4 regions of the Halochromatium sp. genome follow, and region 1 is predicted to be linked to each of the others. Evidence: predicted binding sites of a transcription regulator. Region 1 holds the regulator's gene; each other region holds the start of a gene.
What was found. The regulator sigma-54, encoded in region 1, starts transcription at its own class of promoters, with help from an activator protein. The targets are predictions, from matches to a motif close to TGGCANGNTNCNTGCTT.
Positions count from the first base shown of each region.

Region 1 (5,592 bases):
ACAATGCCGGATAAATGCACGATGAGGAAGAGGCCATGAGTCCGAAGCAACGCTCGGGTTGGATGCTGGCTGCACTGTTAGGGCTGGCGCTTGGCGCCCCGACAACCACACGCGCGCTCGAGTCTGATCAGTACCAGCCAATGTATATCGAGGCCGATGCCGCTGAGCTCGACGAAAAGCAGCTGACCAGCCTCTACATCGGTAACGTCGAGGTTACGCAGGGCAGTATGCATATTCAGGCAGACGAGGTGTTGGTCCATCACAAGCCTGACCGCCGTGCCGAGATGATCATCGCGATCGGTCAGCCGGTGCGTTATCGGCAGCAGCTCGATGATGATCCGGAGGAGGTCAAAGGACGCGCATTGCGGATGGAGTATGAGGCCGATCGCGAGGAGCTGACCCTGATCGATGAGGCGGTGCTGGTGCAAGGCGAGGATCGCTTCGCCAGCGACCGCATCGTCTACAATCGGATCACTGAGCGTGTTACCGCCGGCAGCAGCGCCCAGGGCCGCGAGCGGGTGAAGATTCGGATCGAGCCCGAGTCGGAAACTGCACCAACACCTGCGCCAGCGTCCGGAACCAAGCCAGCATCGGAGCAGTGATGCCGACGCTGGAAGCGACTGCGCTGGCCAAGACCTATCGACGTCGGCGCGTGGTCAATGGTGTCGATCTGGCCGTCGAGGCTGGTGAGGTCGTTGGCCTGTTGGGGCCGAATGGGGCCGGCAAGACCACGAGCTTCTACATGGTCGTCGGGCTCGTGGGCGCCGATGCAGGCAGGATTATCCTCGATGGCGAGGACATCACCCATCGGCCGATGCATGCAAGGGCGCGGCGTGGTCTGAGCTACTTGGCGCAGGAGCCTTCGGTCTTCCGAAAGCTCAGCGCTCGAGATAATCTGATGGCGGTGCTCGAGATGCGCAATGGCAGCACCCGCGAGGACCGCAGACAGCGCTGCGACGAGTTATTGGACGAGCTCGGCATCGCCCATGTGGCCGATTCACTCGCTCTCAGCCTCTCTGGCGGTGAGCGGCGACGGCTAGAGATCGCTCGCGCGCTTGCGGTTGAGCCCAAGGTGATGTTGCTCGATGAGCCCTTTGCCGGGGTCGATCCGATCGCGGTGGGCGATATCAAGGGCATCATTGGCCACCTACGGGATCGGCAGATCGGTGTGCTGATCACCGATCACAACGTTCGCGAGACCCTGGGCATCTGCGACCGGGCCTACATCATCAATGCCGGCCGGGTGATTGCCACCGGCGCTCCGGCCGCCTTGCTGCAAGACCCGCAGGTGCGAGCGGTCTATCTCGGCGAGCATTTTCGGCTCTGAACCAGCGTGCCGAGATGACTGGATCGACGCCCAGCGCTGCGAGTCAGCGGCCTTTTCGTCTAGACTGCGCCTCTGTATCAAGCCTTTCGTACCCAGATAGCCGCTCGGAATGAAGCAAAGCATCCAGCTTCGTCTTGGTCAGCAGTTGACCATGACGCCGCAGCTCCAGCAAGCGATCAAGCTGTTGCAGCTCTCCACACTCGACCTCCAGCGCGAGATCCAGGATGCGCTCGAGTCCAACCTGATGCTCGAGACCGCGGAGGAGGAAGAGACTGGGCGTGATCGCTCGACAGAGATGACTGGCGAGACCGCTAAGCTGCAGCAAAGTCAAGCAGATTCGGGCGTAGACGCAGAGGTTCCGGCTGAATCCAGTGCCCTGCCTGACGAGCTGGCCGTCGATAGCGAATGGAGCGATACCTATGATAGCGAGCCCCACGAGCAGTACGCTGGCCCGTCTGCCTCGCCAGGTCCAAGCTCATCTGATGATGTCGACCTGTTTGCGCAGCAATCGAGACCACAAACCCTGCATGATCATCTCGAGTGGCAGCTCGGTCTGGGGCACCTGGGGCCGCGTGATCGCATGATTGCCGAGGCATTGATCGATGCGATCGATGGTGATGGCTATCTTCGGCTCGATCCCGCCGAGCTGATCGAGACGCTCGAGCTCGAGGACCTGGAGCTCGATGAGATTGAGGCCGTACTGCATGCTATTCAGGCCCTTGATCCGGCCGGGGTCGGTGCCCGTGATCCGCGTGAGTGCTTATTGCTACAACTGCGCCAGCTGCCGCCTGATACGCCGCATCGCGCTGGCGCGCTGAAGATTTGCGACAGCCTGTTCGAGGCATTGGCCCGCAATGATCTTGACGAGATGCGTCGGCATACCAAGCTCTCGGATATCGAGCTGGGACGCGCGTTATCACTAGTCCGCTCGTTGCAGCCGCGCCCTGGATCGCTGATCAGCGACCATCGGCCCGATTACGTGATCCCCGACGTGCTGGTGCGCAAGCGCGCCGGTGTCTGGCAAGTCGAGCTAAATCCTGAAACTCAGCCTAAACTGCGGGTGAACGAAGAGTATGCGAAGCTGATCCGGCGCGCGGATGACGGTGCCGAGAATGTTTGCCTGAAGACGCATCTGCAGGAGGCCCGTTGGTTCATCAAGAGTCTGCTCAGCCGCAACGATACGGTGCTGAGGGTCGCGACCAAGATCGTCGAGCTGCAGCGCGATTTCTTCGACTACGGCGAGGAGGCGATGCGCCCGCTGATACTCAGGGACGTTGCGGACTCGCTCGAGCTGCACGAGTCAACGGTCTCACGGGTGACCACGCAAAAGTACATGCATACCCCGCGTGGTACGCTCGAGTTCAAGTATTTCTTTTCCAGCCATGTGGGCACGGCGTCGGGTGGCGAATGCTCGTCGACGGCTATCCGCGCCGTCATTCGCAAGCTGATCGCCGCCGAGACGGCGAACAAACCGCTGAGCGACAGCAAGATCGCCGGCATCCTGTCCGAGCAGGGCATCAATGTCGCGCGACGTACCGTCGCCAAGTACCGCGAGGCAATGGGTATCCCACCCTCGAATGAGCGCAAGCGCCTCTAGCTGCAGTGCTGAGTGACTGCCGCTGGAGATCGCCTGCAAACCCTGGAGTGACGCCATGCAAATCAACCTGACGGGCCATCATGTCGATATCACCGAGCCGCTGAAGGGCTATGTCGAGAGCAAATTCGAGCGCCTAGAGCGCCACTTCGATCATGTGATCAAGGTTCATGTGATCCTGAGTGTCGAAAAGCTGCGGCAGAAGGCAGAGGCTCGCATCCACATGAATGGTGCGGATGTGTTTGCCGATGCCGTTCATGAGGACATGTATGCAGCCATTGATGGACTGATCGACAAGCTTGACCGCCAGGTTCTGAAGTACAAGGAGAAACGACAGAGTCACCGGGGGTCTCCGACAAAGACGGTGGTGGAGGGTGAGCCAGTTGAACCTGAGCCGGATGAGGAGCCGCTGCACTGAGTGCTGCTGGTAAGATTGCCGTGCTCGCAGCGATGAGCTGTGAGCCTAAGCCCTGCGCCGGAGCGCGATCTGATCCGCTCCGGCATCTTTTGTTACGCTTATTTTGTTACGCTGGGGCGCTCATGTCCCTGCCCCTTGCCGTGCATCCGTCCCAACCGCGCCGATGCGATCCGGCAACGCTGTGCCCAGCGCGCAAAGACCACTTTCCTGGAGCAACGGTCGATGCTTCCCCCCAGTCTAATCACTGAGCCTCGAGCCCGCTGTCGTGTTGAGGTCACGAGCAAGAAGCGCCTATTGGAATCCCTCGCTGAGCTCCTGGCGACAGCCTGCTCGCAGTGCTCACCGGCGTTGGTCTTTGATCTCCTCAATGAGCGTGAGCGGTTGGGCAGCACTGGCTTGGGTGAAGGCATCGCGCTGCCACACGCACGTATCGACGGCATCGATCATGCTGTTGGTGCTTTTGTTCAGCTGACACAGGCAGTGAGCTTCGACGCCCCGGATGACCAGCCGGTTGATCTTGCCTTTGGTCTGTTGGTGCCGAGTGAAGCGACCGACGCACACCTGAGCTTGTTGGCCGAGCTCGCCGAGCGCTTCAGCGACCCGCAGCTGCGTTTGGCCTTGCGGGCTGCAGAGAGTAGCAGCAGGCTGCTGGACCTGTTGCAGCAGCGTGATTAGCTTGCCTTGATCGCACAGATGCCGCCCGTCGACACGCTGCAAGGGTTGGTTGAACATCTTGGCCCCAGGCTTGGGCTGCGCTGGCTAACGCCGGTGCCAGAGCAACCGCTGCCTCTGATCAGCGCAGACTCCACGGCCGGCGCCGCCCAGAGTCTGGTCGGCTCGCTGAACTGTATCCATCCTAACCGTTTGCAGGTGCTGGGGCTTGCCGAGGTCCGCCATCTTGACGACCTCAATCGAGCTGCTGAGCGGGATATCATCGAGCGGCTGTTCTTAGCAAGGCCGGCCGCGGTCATCTTTGCGCAGGACATCGATCCGCCTCCGGGCTTCATGGTCCGTGCTCGGCGGTTTGGCACGCCACTGCTCTCCTCGCCCAGTGAGGAAGAGGAGATCGTCGACCGATTGCAATACTTCCTCACCTATGCGCTGGCGGAGCGCACCACCTTGCACGGGGTCTTTCTCGATGTGCTGGGCATGGGCGTGCTCTTGGTCGGCGACCCAGGAATCGGCAAGAGCGAGCTCGCGCTCGAGATGGTGGTGCGCGGTCACCGGTTGATCGCCGACGACGCCCCTGAGGTGGCGCGTATCGGGCCGGAGACCCTGGAGGGAAGCTGCCCGCCGCTGCTCAGAGACTTTCTCGAGGTGCGTGGACTCGGCGTACTGAATGTTCGCGCGATGTTCGGCGAGGGAGCGGTACAGCGTCGCGAGCAGCTGAACTTGATTGTCAACATGCGGTCGTTCGATGAGGAAGCGCTGGCGCAAATGGACCGGCTTCGCGGTAGCCTCTCTGCGCGCAGCATCCTCGGGGTCTCGGTTCCAGAGGTGACCTTGCCTGTGGCCCCGGGCCGCAATCTTGCCGTACTGCTGGAGACTGCGGTTCGTAATCAAATCCTCCGCCTGCGCGGCTATGATGCCGGCGTGGACCTCATCGACCGCCAGTCCCGTTCTATTGACGAGAACGCCCCATGTCTGACTCCAACGCCGTCCGTTTAGCGCAGCATCCGCAGCGCCCATTGTCCGCAGGCAGGGCCTTGCGATGGAGCTGATCATCATCAGTGGCCTGTCCGGCGCCGGCAAGAGTGTTGCGCTGCGCACGCTGGAGGATATCGGCTATGTATGCATCGATAACCTGCCCCTGTTTCTTCTGCATGATCTCGCGCTTGGGCTGAAGGAGACCCGCCCCGAGGGCGGCGATGGGCGCGGCGGCACGGCCATCGGGATCGACGCTCGCAGCGGCCCTGAGCTGCTCGATCAGGTGCCGGGCGTGATCGAGGCACTGGAAGGGCAGGGTATTCAGATCCGGGTCCTGTTTCTCGATGCCGACACCCCAACCCTCGTAAGCCGGTTCAGCGAAACCCGGCGCAAGCATCCACTGACCAGTGCCGATCGTCCCTTGGCCGAGGCAATCGAGCTCGAGCGCCGCCTGCTTGAGCCGCTGCGCCTGGTTGCTGCATCACAGATCGATACCTCCGGTACCAACGTGCATGAGCTCAAGGAGCTCGTGCGCGGAAACCTCAACCGCAAGGGTCGAGGTCAGGCGCCCTTGCTGCTGCAATCGTTCGGCTTCAAGAACGGCAT
Region 1 is NZ_JBUDPI010000016.1:1,200-6,791, reverse strand. Features, by position in the region: gene lptC (LPS export ABC transporter periplasmic protein LptC) at 1-14, shown strand, start outside; gene lptA (lipopolysaccharide transport periplasmic protein LptA) at 36-602, shown strand; gene lptB (LPS export ABC transporter ATP-binding protein) at 602-1,327, shown strand; gene ACY693_RS02125 (RNA polymerase factor sigma-54) at 1,437-2,924, shown strand; gene hpf (ribosome hibernation-promoting factor, HPF/YfiA family) at 2,980-3,339, shown strand; gene ACY693_RS02115 (PTS sugar transporter subunit IIA) at 3,562-4,014, shown strand; gene hprK (HPr(Ser) kinase/phosphatase) at 4,033-5,007, shown strand; gene rapZ (RNase adapter RapZ) at 5,051-5,592, shown strand, end outside.

Region 2 (5,592 bases), on a different contig from region 1:
CGAGCAGATGTAGCAGCGGACCCGCGAAGCGGGTCGGATCAATCAGGTGCAACAGGCTCGCCGGAACGACAACCCCGAGCAGCACGGCGACCGGGATCACCCAATCGATCACGCCCTTGCGGATCAGGAACAGCCCACCGAGCAGCAGCAGCAAGGCCGAGGTCTCACCCAGACTGCCAGGGATACCACCGAGCAGCGCGTTGAGCGGCGGAAACAGCGTTGGCATCGCCGTGCCCAAATCATTGCCCTGCTGCAGGGCCAGATCGACCTGGCCGAGGATTGAGGCCCCACTCATCGCGTCCCAAGGTGCGGCTGCGGCTAGCCCGTCCAGGCTGATCGTCAGGGCGTCACCAACCCCAGGCGTCTGCTCGAAGAACAGCGGCTGCGGGCCGACCCATTGCGTCATCTCAAGCGGAAAGGAGACCAGCAGCACCACACGTGCAACCATCGCTGGATTGAACAGGTTCTGGCCAAGCCCACCGAAGACCTGCTTGCCGACGATGATGGCGACGAAGGCGCCGACCAGGCCGATCCACCAGGGCGCCCAGGGCGGCAGCGTCAACGCGAGCAGCCAGCCCGTCAGCAACGCGGAGCCGTCCATCAGGCTCGGTCTGAGCGGCTTGCCCGCCAGGAACAGGGCCATGGCCTCGAACAGCAGCGCGGCGCCCAGGGTCACCGCGAACAGGATGATCGCCGGCCAGCCGAACTGCCAAAGGCCAAGCAGGGTGGCCGGAAGCAACGCGAGCATGACCAATCGCATGGTACGGTCGATGCTGACCGGCGCGTGCGCATGAGGGCTCGCGGCGAGTTGCGCATTGATCATGCTGACGCCTCCGCAACCGCCTTGTCCTGAGTCGACTCGGGCGCTTGTCTTTTCGCGTTGTCGAGCAGGTTTTCGGTCGGGGGCTCGGTCTCGACAGAGGGATCAATCTGGGCTGCAGCCGCGGTCGCACTCGCAGCTTCGAGCTTAGCCTGCTTCTTGGCTTCTGCCTCACGCTTGCGCTTGGCCATCGCCTCGCGCTTGGCGCGCTTCTGTGCCTCGAGCCGTTGTGCACGCTGCTCGGCCAGGCGCTTGGTTTCGGTTTGCTTCTGCTTGGCCCGACCGCGCGCGGCCAGTTCGCCCTTAGCATGATTGAAGAACTGGACCAGCGGCAGATGGGCGGGACAGACATAGGCACAGGAGCCGCAGCCAATGCAGTCCATGAGCCCGGTCGAGACCGCTGCGTCGAGATCACCGCTGCGGACCTGGGCGGCCATGCTCAGAGGCACCAATCCGCACGGACAGGCGCCGACACAGCTGCCACAGCGGATGCAGGGACCAGGCTCGCGCTTGTCGGTTTCGGCGGCAGTGAGCGCCAGGATGCCGTTGGTCCCCTTCATCACCGGCACCCGCAGCTCGGGGATCGGCTGTCCCATCATCGGTCCGCCAGCGATCAGGCGATCCGGCTCCTCGCGGAACCGACCGCAATGCTCGACCAGATCCTCGATCTTGGTGCCGATCAGCACGCGTAGGTTCTTCGGCGCGCTGATCGCACCACCGGTAACGCTGATCACGCGCGAGACCAGTGGCTGACCAAGGCGCAGGGCCTCGTGCACGGCAAAGGCGGTGGCCGGATTGTGCACCACGACGCCGATATCGGCGGTCAGCCCGCGCGCCGGCGTCTCCTTGCCGGTCAGGGTCTGCACCAGGTGCTTCTCCGAGCCCATCGGATAACGCATCGGCAGGCGTACCACCTCGGCTGAATCGAGCTCAGGCGCATCAAGCTCGGCTGTCGCACGCTGCAGCGTCGCCAGCGCCTCGGGCTTGTTGCCCTCGATACCGAACAGCAGGCGCGCAACGCCGAGCGCGCGCGCCATGATGCGCGCACCATCGACGATGGCCTTCGCCTGCTCGCGCATCAGTTGATCGTCGCAGGTCAGATAGGGCTCGCACTCGGAGCCATTGATCACCAGCGTCGAGAGCCGGTAACGCTTGCCGAGCCCGAGCTTGACCGCCGACGGAAAGGTGGCGCCGCCCATGCCAACGATGCCGGCATCGGCGACCCGCTGCGCGATCTCGGCCGGCTCCAATGCGAGCGGATCATCGACCCCGGCGATGCGCTTGTGCCAGCGATCCTTGCCATCCGGCTGCAAGGTGATCGTGCGCACTGAGAGGCCGGAGGGATGATTTGCGGGGTAGAGGCCGAGTCCAACGATGCGGCCCGAGGTCGGGGCATGGATCGGCGCCGAGACCGCGCCCTGAGCGCGCGCGATCAGCTCGCCCTTGGCCACATATTGGCGCCGCTGAACGACCGGATTGGCGACTGCACCGATATGCTGTTGCAGCGGGATATGCAGTAGCTTTGGCAGCGGCAGCGCCTCGATCGGCCGGCCCGCGGCTAGGGTCTTGCGGTCGTCGGGGTGGACGCCACCGCGGATCTGGAAGAGTCGCATCGAACAGGCCTCAGCGAGCTTGAAGGGGATGGGGTCATGCGGCCAGCGGCTCGGGCCAGACCCAATTCAATGGGGTCTGCGTCGGAGCGCGCATCTCGATGCACTCGGTCGGGCAATCCTCGGCGCAGTCGCCACAGCCAATGCAGGCATCCTCAAACACGGCGTGGATCTGATCCTTGGCGCCGACGATGGCATCGGTCGGGCAGCGCTTGAAACACTTGGTACAGCCCACGCAGAGGCGCTCGTGCACATAGGCGATCCGCGGCGCCTGCTCAGCGACCGCGCTCAGATCAACGCTCACCCCAAGCCGCTGCGCCAGCGCCTGCGCCAAGGCTCGGCCACCGGGCGGACAGAGCGTCACCGGCGCCTTGCCTTCGGCAACCGCGACTGCCGCTGGCGCACAACCGGGATAGCCGCATTGGCCACATTGTGAGCCGGGCAAGAGTGCTTCGACCTCGGCCACCAGTGGGCTCTCTTCGACCCTCAGGAACCGAGCCGCCACCCCCAGCAGTGCTCCGAGCCCCAGACCAAGAACAGTCAGGCTCAAGATTGCAGATAGCATCATCTCAAAGGCTCCACATCATTCGGCAACGGCCAGCCCGGCAAAGCCCAAGAAGGCCAGCGAAAGCAGCCCGGCGACACTGAAGGCGATCGGCGCACCGGCGAAGGTCGCCGGCACCTGCGCCAGCGCCAAGCGCTCGCGCAGCCCGGCAAAGAGCACCATCACCAACGTGAACCCCAGCGCTGAGCCAAAGCCATACAGCAGGCTTTCGACGAAGCTGTGCTGCTCCTGCACATTCAGCAGGGCCACGCCGAGCACCGCACAGTTGGTGGTGATCAAGGGCAGAAAGATGCCGAGCACCTGATAGAGCGTGGGCGAGACCTTGCGCACCATCATCTCGGTGAACTGCACGACCGCCGCGATCACCAAGATGAAGGTGAGGATGCGCAGGAAGCCAATGTCTAAAGGCTCGAGCACCAGATGCTCCAATAGCCAGCTCGCGGCGGCGGCCAGGGTCAGCACGAAGGTGGTCGCCAAGCCCATGCCCAGCGCGGTATCCAGCTTCCCGGACACGCCCATGAACGGGCAGAGGCCAAGAAACTTGACCAGCACCACGTTGTTCACGAGCGCGGTCGCGAGGATCAGCATCAGAGACTCGGTCATGAGACGTCGGCAAGGCGCTCCAACAAATACCTTGGCGCGCAGCCACGGCTGCTCGCACTCGACAATGGCGGCAATTAAGCAAACCGGATGCCAGTGCTCAATCTGAACGCCTGCTGGTGAATATGACGAGCACCAAAACCGAGCATTAATCGCGCCGGAGCGATGTCTTTGCCTAGCCTGGCCGCCACCTGGGAGGATCACGGAGACGGTCAAGCGGATGCAGGCGTTGCAGGGAGACGGGTGTTTGCGAGAGGGGCGACTGTCGCGGATGACACAGCAAAGATGCTGCAGCGCAGCACATTGTCGCAAACCCGACAACCCTGCATGACTCGCCCAACGTTGGGGCTGCGCATCTTCCCCAAGCGGAGGGACACATAGAGGTCAATGCACGACGGCACGAATACTGCATAATCAGTCGATGGCGAAGGGCCTTGCCTCAGAGAACGCTTCAGTCGCTGACGCAAGCTGTATGGCCATCAAGACAGGATCTCTTGGGCCCTGCGGACTCGCCCGATTTGCCGGCACAACAACGACGGTTAACGACAGAGGAGAAACCCATGGCTCGATCATCGCCTGAGAGCAGTTCCCTGCATCCGCAACAGTCGAGTCCGAGCCCGGCCTCGCCGAACGCCGCGCGAGACAGATCACCGCAAGGCATCGCCGATCATGGCGAGCCACTGGTGCGCAATGCCATCGCTGCCTTCCTCCGCCAGCCACCGGCGAGCACGCCGCCCGAGGTCCTCTCTGCGCTGCGCCTGATGGCCGGCGATGCATCAGAACCACTCCCACCGAGGCTCTACTTCGAGACCGTGGAGCAAGCGCCCGTCGCGATATCAATCACTGACTCGACGGCAAAGATCCTCTATGCCAATGCTGCGTTCGAGCACCTCACCGGCTATCTGCGCGACGAGGTGCTTGGCAAGAACCAGTCGATCCTCTCCAGCAATGCGACCCCGGACAGCATCTATCGGCAGCTTTGGCGGACCATCCAACGCAAGAAGACCTGGACAGGCACCCTGGTCAATCAGCGCAAGGGGGGCGATGAGTATCTCGCCGAGCTGGTCATCTCGCCAGTGCTCGACAGCAGCGGTGAGATTGCCTACTTCCTCGGCATGCACCGAGATGTGACGCGCGAGCATGAGCTGGCGAGCGCGCTCAGACAGCAGAAGACGCGCATCGAGAATGTGCTCGATGCCGCGCCGACGGTGATGGTGTTGCTCGATGCCGAGGGCGAGATCATCCTCGACAACATGGAGTATAAGAAGCTCTTCGGCGACCTTCGCGGCCGCGAGCCGCTGCCGTTGATCCGAGCCGCGCTGCGCGAGCAGGCCGGCTTCGATCCCCTCGCGCGGACCGTCCCCGCCAATGGCGAGGGCGAAGACTTCAAGAACGTCGAGATCAGCCTCGAGGTCCCCGGCAGCCTTGGACCACGCTGGTTCTCCTGTTCCGGCACCTGCATCAGCGAGCAGGACGGCAGCGCCCGCAGCTACTTCGGCCGCGGCAAGCGCGGCGATGCCCGCCTGCTCCTGCTGGCCACTGACGTCACCGCGCGGCATCGCGAGATCGAGCGCGCGCACTTGGAGCACCTGCGCGCACGCATTGCCGAGCAACGACTGACACAAGGCATGCGCGAGGCCCTATCCGCGGCGAGCTACCAGATTCAGACTCCCCTCAACCTGCTACGCGCGGCCAATGCCATGTTTGCCAGTGGCGCCGGCACCCTCGAGGGCTTTGCGCCGACCCTCGCGCAGATCACCAAGACCAGCGAGCAGGCGCTGAAGACGCTGCAAGCGGCGCTTCCGGACGAGATCATCGAGGCCGGCGTCAGCGTCAATGTCAATGAACTGGTGCGCCATGTGCTTGCGCTGGAGACCGATGCCCTTCTCGCAGCCGGCGTCACCGTCGATTGGCGTCCAGCCCATGTCCTGCCGGAGATCACCGCGCGTCAGACCGAGCTGCGCTCCTTGTTCAAGAATCTGATCGACAATGCGCTG
Region 2 is NZ_JBUDPI010000188.1:684-6,275, forward strand. Features, by position in the region: gene ACY693_RS11935 (RnfABCDGE type electron transport complex subunit D) at 1-823, opposite strand, end outside; gene rsxC (electron transport complex subunit RsxC) at 820-2,433, opposite strand; gene ACY693_RS11945 (RnfABCDGE type electron transport complex subunit B) at 2,468-2,995, opposite strand; gene rsxA (electron transport complex subunit RsxA) at 3,014-3,598, opposite strand; gene nifL (nitrogen fixation negative regulator NifL) at 4,156-5,592, shown strand, end outside.
Region 2: a site for sigma-54 is predicted at 3,675-3,691, ahead of rsxA (electron transport complex subunit RsxA). Genes of this name have one in related genera too.

Region 3 (5,592 bases), on a different contig from region 1:
CCCCCACCTGAGCGTAATAGCTCACCAGCAGAGCATCGCCCTGTCGGCTGACGGAAAAGTTCGACAGGCTGTAGTCGCTCGAATCCAGTTTCTTGATCAACGCCAGTTCCTGCGACCGATCCTGGACACCGTCCTGATGCGCGGCCTGGAAATCCTCGGCCATCATCGCCTCGAGCGCTTCCAGATTGCCGCTTGCGAGCTTCTGCCACAGGTCGTTGACCAGCCGCTCGCCAACGTCACCCTTTATCCCTTGGCCAAACGCCGGCGCCACGAGCAGCACGGACGCAATCAGCAGCATAAAGATCTTATTCATTATCACTACCTCCTCAATAGTTTACGAAATGAACCCTCATCGACCATGACTGCCAAGTCTTTTCCGAAGCGTTCTCGAACCGAGCCCAGATTTCGAGGAGCGCTTGACCAGACGAACATTCATGGCGTCTCTGGGCTAGGGCCGAGACAATAGTCAGGGGAAAGGTGGCGATCCGCCGGCATCCGGTCCAAGCACCAGGAGCTCCGGGTGACGCTGGCTCACTCGCTCCTCGACCCGAGGTGCTTCGGTATCGGGCAGATCAGCGGCGATCAACAGATCGCCCCCTTGCATGGCCTCACGCTGGGCCGACAGAGGGAGATTGGCGCGGCGATTCCGCCTCACCCACCAGCCACCACCAATGGCGGCGGCGATGACGACCAGCGCCAGCAGTGCCCAGGGCTCCGAGACCTGGAACAACAGCAAGGAGACGGCCAGCACGACGCCGGCGCTGACCAGCGCGCCGCGCAGCGCGGCACTCGAATCATCGAGCCAGCGTCTCCGATGCACCGGGAGGCCGTCCGGAAGCTGCTTGCCGATCAGGGTAAAGGCATCCGGATCGACCCCGTCAGCGATCAACTCCTCAACCAGTCGCCGCCCATTCTGCGGATCGCGAGCGCGGATATAGATACGGGTGGTCATCGTTTTCCTCCAAGAGGTTGGGCGTGGATAGCCGGAGACGGTTTGCGTGATCACCTCAAGCGGCCGCCGCCGTCAACCAACGGCTGATCTGAAATAGCAACAAAGCCGCCGACGCGAGGGCGCCACCGACCGGTACCCAGAGGGGCAGCCGTGGGACCGCAGCCGGCGTGTCCGGTTGACGTCGCTTGATGCGTAACAGGCCCAGGTTCACCAGCGTGAACACGACCAGGATGATTGCGCTGGTCGCCTTGGCCAGGGCCTCGAGACCGAATGTCAATGCGAGCGCTAGCACCAGCAAGGTTGCGAGCGTCGTCGCAGGTAATGGCGTCCGCGTGTGCGGATTGACCGTCGCAAGCCAGCGCGGCGCCACCCTGCGCTCGGCCATCCCGTAGGCGACGCGCGCGGCCATGACCACTTGCACCAGAGCGCCGTTGATGCCCGTCAGCATGCTCACCAGCACGATGGCGGTGATGGCAAGCTGGCCCTGCTCAGCGACCACCCGGGCCAGCGGTGTGTCAGCGGCGGCCAGCTCAGCGGGCGGCACCGCCAACACGGCGACCGTCGCGACAACGACATAAAGCGCCATGGTCAACCCGAGACTGGTGATCACCGCTGCTGGCAGGGCTCGGCGCACATCCTGAACCTCCTCGGCAACGGTCACCATGTCCTCGAAGCCGATGAAGGCGTAGAAGGCAAGGAAGGAGGCGCCAAGGATACCGGCGACCACGCTAAGATCGGCCGGAACCAGGATGGCCGATGCCTGCGCCGGCAGCGTGCCGAGCACCTCGCCCATGCTCAGCACGATGTACAGCAGCGCTCCCACCTCAAGCAGGGTGATCACGACGACGATCGCGACCGCCTCGGCAATCCCCCAAGCCGCGATCGCGCCCATGGCCAACACCAACACCAGCGTGGTTGGCGCGCTCGGCAGTGGTGCCAGATCGCGCAGGAAACCGGTGGTGGCAACGGCGAGCGTCGCTGCCGAGACGACGCCGGTGCTGATCACGAGCCAGCCCACAAGGGCCGCGAGCCGAGCACTGCCAAAGGCCTCCTCAACATACCGCGCGGAGCCGCCACTATGCGGGAGCCGACCCGAGAGCTCAGCAAAGCTCAGCGCGGACAACAGCGCCAGCGCCCCGGCGAGCGCGAAGGCCAGCGGCGCATGGAGCCCGACCCGGCCAGCCACCTCACCAGACAGCGCGTAGAAGCCACCACCGACCATGGTGCCAACGCCATAGAAGACCAGAAACGGAAAGCGGACCCGGCGTTGAAGCCGTTGCGATGAATCAGCCACCTTCAACCTCCAGGCCCGCAGCGATGGCGATCTGACAGTGAGGGACCCTTCTGCCGCCAGATAGGCGCCCAAGGGCCGCGGCGCCGGCTCGGGGTCAGGGCGTTTCAGCACTGAGCAGCGGGCTTGGCGACATCGGGTCCTCGACCTCGCCATTGATGATCTCAGTTGCCGTCACCTGACGACCGTAATAGGCGTTGTTCGCACCCTCGTCCCAGAAGATGTCCGAGACGCTGGCGGCGAAATCACCATAAAGGCCTTCAGTCCCGGACCAGACGGCGACATCGGTGCCCTTGCCGATCGAGGTTTGTGTGCGCTCCGAATCCTCGACGACGGTGTAGCCGGTATCCGAATTGAGCGCAAAGTTATGCATCTGTCCAAAGCTCTCGAGGAGATCACCGGATAGGATCACGAAGGCGACCTCACCCGCCTCGGCACCAGCCGCAGCGCCAATCTGAAAGGTGCCGATATTGTAGAAGGCGGGTGCTGACCACTCGCCATCATGCTTGGCGACAAGCACGCCCTGTCCCCCGGCACCACCGACGACCAGTGCTGCCCGCGCATAATCAGGAACGACAAAGATCGCCTTGGCCTGGTCGAGCAGGTCGCTCGCCTGAGGGTCGGACTTGATCTTCTGAACAACCTTCGCCGCCTCTCGAACCGTCTCCTGGGCGCCCATCAGCTCGTCGGAGGTCGATCCTGCGGTCGCCGAGGCACTGGCAGACGAGTCATCCGATTTCATGCCTTCGGCAGCAAAGCCTTCGGCCGTCAGCAATGATCCCGTCAGGATCAGCGACAAGGTGATGCCAGCAAAGGGACTGATGCGATAGCTCATGACTAACCTCCTAAGATGATCGATGACACAAGAGATGATGCTGGGGTGCTCGGCGCAGCCGGCGAGTCCCTGAGCATCGCTTGCATCGGATGCATCGAACATGCCACCCGTCTCTGTGGACCGGGCGGGGGATCTGCAGCGGGCATCGCAGCGGAATGCCATCGCAATGGCATGCGGGGCATAGCGCCCTCTGCGCCTGGTACTCGACTTGCTTACAAGGCAACGGCGCTGATCGCTCTGCTGAGCGGTCATCAGGGAGCGCATCAGCGCAGACCCCATTGAGACCGAACGGACAGACCAACCGAGTCCGTCGGCAGACCCGCTCGAACCTTGTTAGGAGGAATGGCTATGCAGACGCTAACGCGAGAGGAGCTTAAGGCGATGATCGACCGCGGCGACGATGTCTTACTCGTCAATGTGCTCGACCCAGCGGCCTTCGCAAAGGCGCATATCCCTGATTCGCATAACGTGCCTGCGACAGACCAGGGACTCGATGAGCGCATACGGGAGCTTGGTGCAAGCGAGGACAGCCGCGTCGTGCTCTACTGCTCCAACTTCGACTGCAATGCCTCGCATGCAGCAGCTAAGCGGCTCGAGCAGGCGGGCTTCAACGACCTGTATCGGTATGCAGGCGGGATCGAGGACTGGATGGATGCGGGCTACCCGGTCGAGGGGGAAGCCGTCTCAGCAAACGACGGAGCCGTCGGTGCATAGCCGCCATCAGTGGTGTAAATCACCCGATTCATGATCCGTCGTTGAGCCCTGCGTTTGCCCATGTCTACCAATGACCCTGCCGAGACCGACCCCAACACCGCTCCCAACGATGCCGCGGAGACTGAGACCCCGGACGGCCGTTCGGACGAGCGTCCAGATGAGACCGGACGGGGTCGCGGCATCGCCGGGCGCATCGCGGCCTTCTTCATCGATTCGCCGCTAACCCCGCTGCTGCTGCTAGCGACACTGGGAATCGGCATCCTCGGCCTGCTGACCACCCCGCGGCAGGAGGACCCGGACATCTCGGTGCCGATGGTCGACATCACCCTGCGCTATCCGGGCGCCTCGTCCGGCCAGGTCGCGCGGCTGGCGGTGGAGCCGCTGGAGCGGCTAATGAGCGAGCTGAATGACGTCGAGCACGTTTACTCGGTCAGCCGCCGCGAGGAGGGGCTGGTGACGGTGCGCTTCGAGGTGGGCACGCCGATCGATCCCGCCGTGGTCGCCGTGCACGATACCATCGAGTCGAACCTGGACAAGGTGCCCCCGAACCTGACCGAGTGGCTTGTGCAGCCGAAGACCATAGACGACGTACCGGTGCTGACACTGACCCTCTGGTCCGAGGAGATCGACGACGCGCGCCTGCGGCTGCTCGGCCTGCAGCTGTTGCAGGAGCTCAAGCAGGTCGAGAACACTGGTAATGGCTTCGTTGTCGGTGGCCGCCAGCGTGAGATCGGCATCGAGCCGCAGCCGGAGCAGCTGCGCGGTTACGGGCTGAGTTGGGATCAGCTCGCCGAGACCATCCGCAGCGCCAATACCGGACGCGGCACCGGCAGCGTGGAGCAAGGAGCGACTCAGCGCTCGGTATCGGTTGGCCAAAACCTCCAAGGCGCTGGGGACATCGAGCGCCTGGTCATCAACACCGAGGGTGGACAGTCGGTCTACGTGGGTGACGTTGCCAAGGTCGATGCCGGAGCCGAGCGCGCCGATCAGGCAGTCTTCTTCTACACCGGGCCGAGTCATCCGGCGGACGAGGCAGCCAATGGTGTTGGTGCGGTCACCATCGCGATCGCCAAGCAGCCCGGCTCCAATGGGGTGACCGTGACCAATGATCTGTTGGAGCGGGTCGAGCAGCTCAAGGGGACCATGATCCCGGATCAGGTGCAGGTGGCGGTGACCCGCAACTACGGCGAGACCGCGGATCGCAAGGTCAACGAGCTGCTGCTGTCGCTGATCGGCGCCACCGCGGCCGTCGCGGTCCTGTCGCTGATCGCCATTGGGCTGCGTCCGGCGTTGATCGTGCTGGCCGTGATCCCGGTGGTGATCCTGATGACGGTCTGGTCGGCCGGCGCGCTCGGTTTCACGATCAACCGGGTCAGCCTCTTCGCACTGATCTTCTCGATCGGCATCCTGGTCGATGATGCGACCGTGGTGGTCGAGAACATCTTCCGGCGCTGGCTCGCCGATGGCGCAACCGCCAAGTCGGTGGCGATCGACGCCGTCGGCGAGGTCGGCAATCCGACCATCATCGCGACCCTGACCGTGCTCGCCGCCCTGCTGCCGATGGGCTTCGTCACCGGGATGATGGGCCCCTACATGCGCCCGATCCCGATCCTGGGCTCGGTGGCGATGCTGTTCTCGCTGTTCGCCGCCTTCGTCTTCACGCCCTGGCTCGCCTACCGGCTGCGGCCGAAGCTCGCGGCGCTGGAGCGCTCGGCAAGTCGTGAGAAGCGCCTGCAGGGCTGGATCGATCGCGCCTACCGGCCGCTGATCGAGCCTTTGATCGAACGGCGGCCGGCCCGC
Region 3 is NZ_JBUDPI010000195.1:1,028-6,619, reverse strand. Features, by position in the region: gene ACY693_RS12165 (nuclear transport factor 2 family protein) at 1-298, opposite strand, end outside; gene ACY693_RS12160 (hypothetical protein) at 467-952, opposite strand; gene ACY693_RS12155 (APC family permease) at 1,008-2,246, opposite strand; gene ACY693_RS12150 (lipid-binding SYLF domain-containing protein) at 2,341-3,078, opposite strand; gene ACY693_RS12145 (rhodanese-like domain-containing protein) at 3,427-3,792, shown strand; partial or broken gene ACY693_RS12140 (efflux RND transporter permease subunit) at 3,853-5,592, shown strand, end outside.
Region 3: a site for sigma-54 is predicted at 3,168-3,184, ahead of ACY693_RS12150 (lipid-binding SYLF domain-containing protein). Genes of this name have one in related genera too.

Region 4 (5,592 bases), on a different contig from region 1:
TTTAAGGTATCGTTATGAAGTTTTGTCAAGCTGTATTCACCTTGCTAGCGTAGGTTTTTGCCTCGCATCAACGCCAGAGGAGCCGTCTCGTGAGCCCAGATCCGTCAACAAAGCCGCAGAAAAAGCAGCGCAGCAGTTCGTCCGTCTCCCTCGCCACTTTATTGATGCTGGCAGTGATCATCGCCGCCGGCGTATTTCTGCGCGGTCAGGCCTATCTAGGCACCGAGGTGGTCGAGCCGCTTCAGGCAGGCTCCGCCGATGCCTACGCGCTGGCGCAGACCCTGAGCAGCCAAGGCGCCCTCCAGATCTTGTCTGCTCCCTTCGATGCCAACGCTGAAGCCGATACCTCTGAGACCTTTGGGAGTCTCGGCTATCCATTGTTTCTCTCGCTGTTCGCCAACCCGGAGGCGAGTACCGGCAGCATTAACGCGATCGTCATCTCGCAGCTCGTGCTCGGCGCCTTGGCGATCCTGCTCGTGTTTATGCTCACCAGTCGGCTGATGGACCGACATTGGGCCCTGATCGCGGCACTGCTGACCGCCGTCAGCCCTTATCTGGTGAACATCAGCCTTTATGTCGTCAGCGCGACGCTGCTGCTCGTGATCCTACTGCTTTACCTAACCACGACGGCAAAGATTGGTGAGCGCAAGGCTCTGATTAGCGGCTTTGTGGCAGCCGTCTTACTGGGCCTCGTGGTCTGGGTCGATCCCACCTACGAATTCTTGATTCTGCCTTGGCTGCTGGTTTTATATGCGTCGAGCAAAGGCGCCTCGAAGCTGATCACACCGATCGCCGCGATTCTCGGTTTTGCCTTGATCGTCGGCCCCTGGATCGCACGTAATCAGGAGGTGATCGACACCCCAATCGACACCGCACCAATCGCCGCCAGCCTCCAGCAGGGAATGCCGGAATCACAAACGGGAGACGCAGCCTCCACAGAGGCGACGGATCTGCAAACGGTGCTTGGCCAGTTCAGTGGCGGTTTTCTCGATGATCCGCGCGGATTCCTGAGCTGGTACTTCATCGACAAGCCGACGGTACTTTGGTCGGTGGGCGAGCAGGCAGGGATTGAGCAGACCTTTGTCTACCCGGTGTCAGAATCGCCCTACACCGAGAACCCGGCCTTTCTTACCAGCGCGGAATTCATGCAGCTCCTGCACGATCCTGTGCTGCTGCTCGGTGCACTGGGTGCGCTGCTGGTCTGGCTACCCTTCGCTGGTCGACGCCTGACCCCGGCACAGCGTATTGGCCTGCGCAGCATCAGCTTGGTCCTGATCTACACAACCCTCGCCAAGATCTTCGGCACCGCAGCACCGCAGTACGCCACCCCACTGCTGCCACTGCTGTTCGTGATGGCCCTGACACCATTCTATATCGTCACCGCACCGCAGCTAGAGGCAGCGCCGAAAAAGGCAGCGAAATCCAAGAAGTCCAAGTCGAAAGGCCAGGAGCGAGAGGATGAAGCTAGTGAGGCCGCTCCTGAGGCCGCTTAGCTTTGTTGAGGCCTAGACAGTGGAAGCGAGGCTCAAGGAAGAGGCACTCCGAAGCCCAACGGATGCCGCCGTCATGCCGTCCGTGTCCGTGTCAGGGGCGCAATCGTTAGGGCTTCAATGCCATGGTCTTATGAACCGCATCGTCGGATAAGAAGCTCAACTTCATAATTCAGGCTGAAAAATGCGAGAGCAACTTCGGTTGCTCTCGTATTCGCATAGACTACGCAACCGCTAACTGCAAGCTACGTTGTTCTTGAGCTCTAGAGTTCAACAGCTTATTAGATCACTCCGTGTTACGGCATTCTTGTGGAACCATTGATAGACAGTCTTCAGTGGTGGAACATGCCCAGGTGACCATGCCATTATCCTCAAGTGTCGGTGTGAGTGTTACTGGGCACCCGTCAACAGTGTCTGTACCAGTGATTGTGATGACACCAGCGTCGGCGCACTCTAGTGTTGCAATATTGCCCGCCTCGTCATCTGCAGCTATTGTAGTTACGCCATCGCAGGAATTTGCAGTATCGTTGTTACTGATAATATTTTCGCTAACAGTTGTCTTAGCCGCTGATCCAGCGACAAGCAGCTCAGACATACGTGCACGTTGCGTATAATCCAAATAAGAAGGAATTGCGATTGCCGCGAGAATGCCGATTATGGCAACCACGATCATCAGTTCGATAAGCGTAAAACCAGCTTGTAATCTTTGCTTCTTCATCATGATGTCCTGTTGAATTTAGAGTCGAAATTCTGACTGTAGTACGTGAGCTCGTCTTGAATGTATGGTCGAGTCAGCGCACAGTTAATAAGAAGCAATAGGCATGCCAACGTACCTTTGATGAGTGATCACTTGGTAGTCTCCTATAGAAGTCATTGATAACACCTCAAGCAATGATCTAGAGCAAGATTTGACTAGATATATGCGCCCCTGCTGCCAAACATAGCTGACAAAAATAGACACTATTTGACGATATTGGCATAGCACCCAGTCTGATAAGTACGCGCGAATCGATGTCTACTCACAATTACAATACCGGCCCCAGCATGGCGACGGTGTTGTTGATGAGGCGCCGATGGCGGGGCCAGTTGGCGACCTGCTCGGGGTCGACGAGCAGCGCGCTTTCGAGGTAGCGCTGTTGGCGCGCTCGGATCTGCTCGGTCAGATCAGGATCGTAGAGCAGGATATTGTTCTCATAGTTGAGATCGAAGCTGCGGCGGTCCATGTTGGCGGAGCCGACGAGGCTGATCTCGCCGTCTAGGGTGAGGGACTTGGTGTGTAGGAGGCCGCCGACGTATTCGTAGATTTGGACGCCGGCGTCGAGGAGGTCGGCATAGTAGCTGCGGCTGGTGGCGGCGACGATGCGGCTGTCGTTGCGTTGAGGGAAGACGATCAGGGTCTCGACGCCGCGGCGGGCGCTGGCGCAGAGGGCGGCCTGCATGGATTCGTCGGGTACGTAGTAGGGGGTGGTGATCACCAAGCTGTGGCGGGCGCTGTAGATCAGGGCTTCGAACAGCTCGGGCATGGCCGAGTAGCGCACTGTGGGACCGGTGCCGACGACTTGGGCGCTGATGCTGGCTCTGAGCGCAAATTCATCGATCGATTGGGTGCTGCTACCATTCGGTTCAGTGGGGGAGCTAGCGATCTCCGTGACAGCGTCGGGGGCAGAGAAGATGAGCTCGCTAGCGCTATCCATGGCGGTGCTCGGACTGCCAGTACGGGTGCTGGTGCTGCTGCGGCTTGAGCTCGGGGTGCCGGCTGGGCCAACATTGCCACTGTCCGTTGAAGAGCCGTTTCGGCTTTCGCCGACTCGCCTGGCGGTAATGCTCGGAATCGGACGCAGCAGCAGCGCATCGATGTCATCATCGACATGCGCCATCCAGTCACCGGCGAACAGATGCTGGTTCTGACGTGCGATCGGCCCTTCGAAGCGGACCATCATATCGACCCAGGGCGCGTACTTGGGCTTGACCCGGAACTCGGGGTCGGCGCAGTTCTGGCTGCCGCAGTAGGTAATCCAGTCGTCGATGACGACGATCTTGCGGTGATTGCGAAGGTCGATGCGGCCGCCGAGCACGCGCAGAATGGGATTACCGATGGGCAAGGCGCGCGCGAGCTTGACGCCAGCGGCCTGCATGGTTTTCCAGTGCTCGGAGTGGATCATGCTGCGCGAGCCGAGGTCATCCGCCATCGCGCGGCAGGTGACGCCGCGCTGGGCGGTGCGCATCAGGGCCTGGGCGATCTTAAGCCCGTTGTTGTCTGCGAGCCAGATGTAGAACAGGACGTGGACGTGATCTTGGGCGGCGTCGATGTCGGCGACCAGTGAGTCGATGACAGCGTTGGAGTCTGGCGGGATGCAAGCTCGATTACCGCCGATCGGCTGGAACCCACTGATGGATTGCCCGACCTGGAAGAGATGGGCATGACGATCAGGGATCGATGGCCTGATGCTCGGTGCGTCCATTCCGGGGGCTGCAGTGACCGGAGGCATCTGCTCGAGCACGCGACGCATGCGCTCGGCGCGCTTGCGGCCGATGTTGGTCTCCCCGAGCAGCAGATAGGCGATGATGCCGCCGATGGGCAGGGCGATGACCACCACGACCCAGGTCAGCCGAGCCGTGGGATCTCGGTGCGGCTTTAGCAGCACACGGATGATCACCATGATCTGAATCATCGTATGCAGCGCGACGAACAGCGTGGTGAATAGGGCCGATTCAGTCATTGCTGGTTGCCGATTTTGGCGGGAGATCCATGTTCGATGCGCTCGTCATCTCCGGTTATCGGGACGCGTGGCAACAACACTGGGCAACCGCGCCCCTGCCGGTGGGCGGCCGCCACAGGGTGCGGGCACCAAGCGCCGCTGAGTGGGCGAGCAGCATCCCTGCCGCAGGAGTCCGAAGTCACTTCAATGCGCAAACTGCGGCGTCGGCGGTTTCGGCGCCCGATCGGTCTGCGGTGCAAAGTGGGTAACCGCCTTCTTGATATCGTCGAGCAGCATCTGCCCCATGTCTTCGCTGAATCCTTCACGCACGACGATGCGCAGCACGGCGACGTCCTGAGCATCCTCCGGCATGGTGTAGGCGGGCACCTGCCAACCGAACTCGCGCAGCTTATCCGAGACGTCGAAGACGCTGTAGTGGTTGATCTCGTCGCGCAGCTTGAAGGCGAAGACCGGGATGGCGCTGCCGTCGCTGACGAGCTCAAAGGGGCCGATCTCGGCGATGCCGCTGGAGAGCATCATCGCGGTGTCGCGCAGCGCCTCCATGATCTGCCGGTAGCCGGCCTCGCCGAGGCGCAGAAAGTTGTAGTACTGGGCCACGACCTGGTTGCCGGGGCGGGAGAAGTTCAGCGTGAAGGTCGGCATGTCGCCGCCGAGATAGTTGACGTGGAAGACTAGGTCGTCCGGGAGATCCTCTTGGCCGCGCCAGACGACCCAGCCAATACCGGGATAGACCAGACCGTACTTGTGGCCGGAGACATTGATCGATTTGACCAGTGGCAGCCGGAAATCCCACTTCAGGTCTGGATGTAGGAAGGGCGCGACAAAGCCACCGCTGGCGGCGTCGATGTGCATCGGGATCTGCCAGCCGGTGCTGGCGTTCTGCTCGACCAGTGCGTCGTGGATGGCTTCGATCGGCTCGAACTCGCCGGTAAAGGTGGTGCCGAGGATGGCGACGACGCCGATGGTATTTTCGTCGGTGCGAGCGATGACCTCATCGGCTGAGATCACGTAGCGACCCTTCTGCATCGGGATGTAGCGAGGCTCGATCTCCCAGTAGCGGCAGAACTTCTCCCAGACCACCTGGACGTTGGAGCCAAGGATCAGGTTGGGCTTGTCGGTCGGCTTGCCTTCGGCTTGGCGACGCGCGCGCCAGCGCCATTTGAGCGCCATGCCGGCGAGCATCACCGCCTCGCTGGAGCCGATGGCAGAGGCGCCAACGCCCGGCTCCGGCGCATTGAAGAGGTTGGAGACGATATTGATGCAGCGCGCCTCGATCTCGGCGGTTTGGGGATACTCGTCCTTGTCGATCAGGTTCTTGTCGAAGGCCTCGGCCATCAGTCGCTCGGCCTGGGGCTCCATCCAGGTGGTGACGAAGGTGGCCA
Region 4 is NZ_JBUDPI010000071.1:6,711-12,302, forward strand. Features, by position in the region: gene ACY693_RS06490 (glycosyltransferase family 39 protein) at 165-1,493, shown strand; gene ACY693_RS06495 (pilin) at 1,777-2,208, opposite strand; gene ACY693_RS06500 (phospholipase D-like domain-containing protein) at 2,516-4,210, opposite strand; gene ACY693_RS06505 (glutamate decarboxylase) at 4,394-5,592, opposite strand, start outside.
Region 4: a site for sigma-54 is predicted at 2,301-2,317, ahead of ACY693_RS06495 (pilin). Genes of this name have one in related genera too.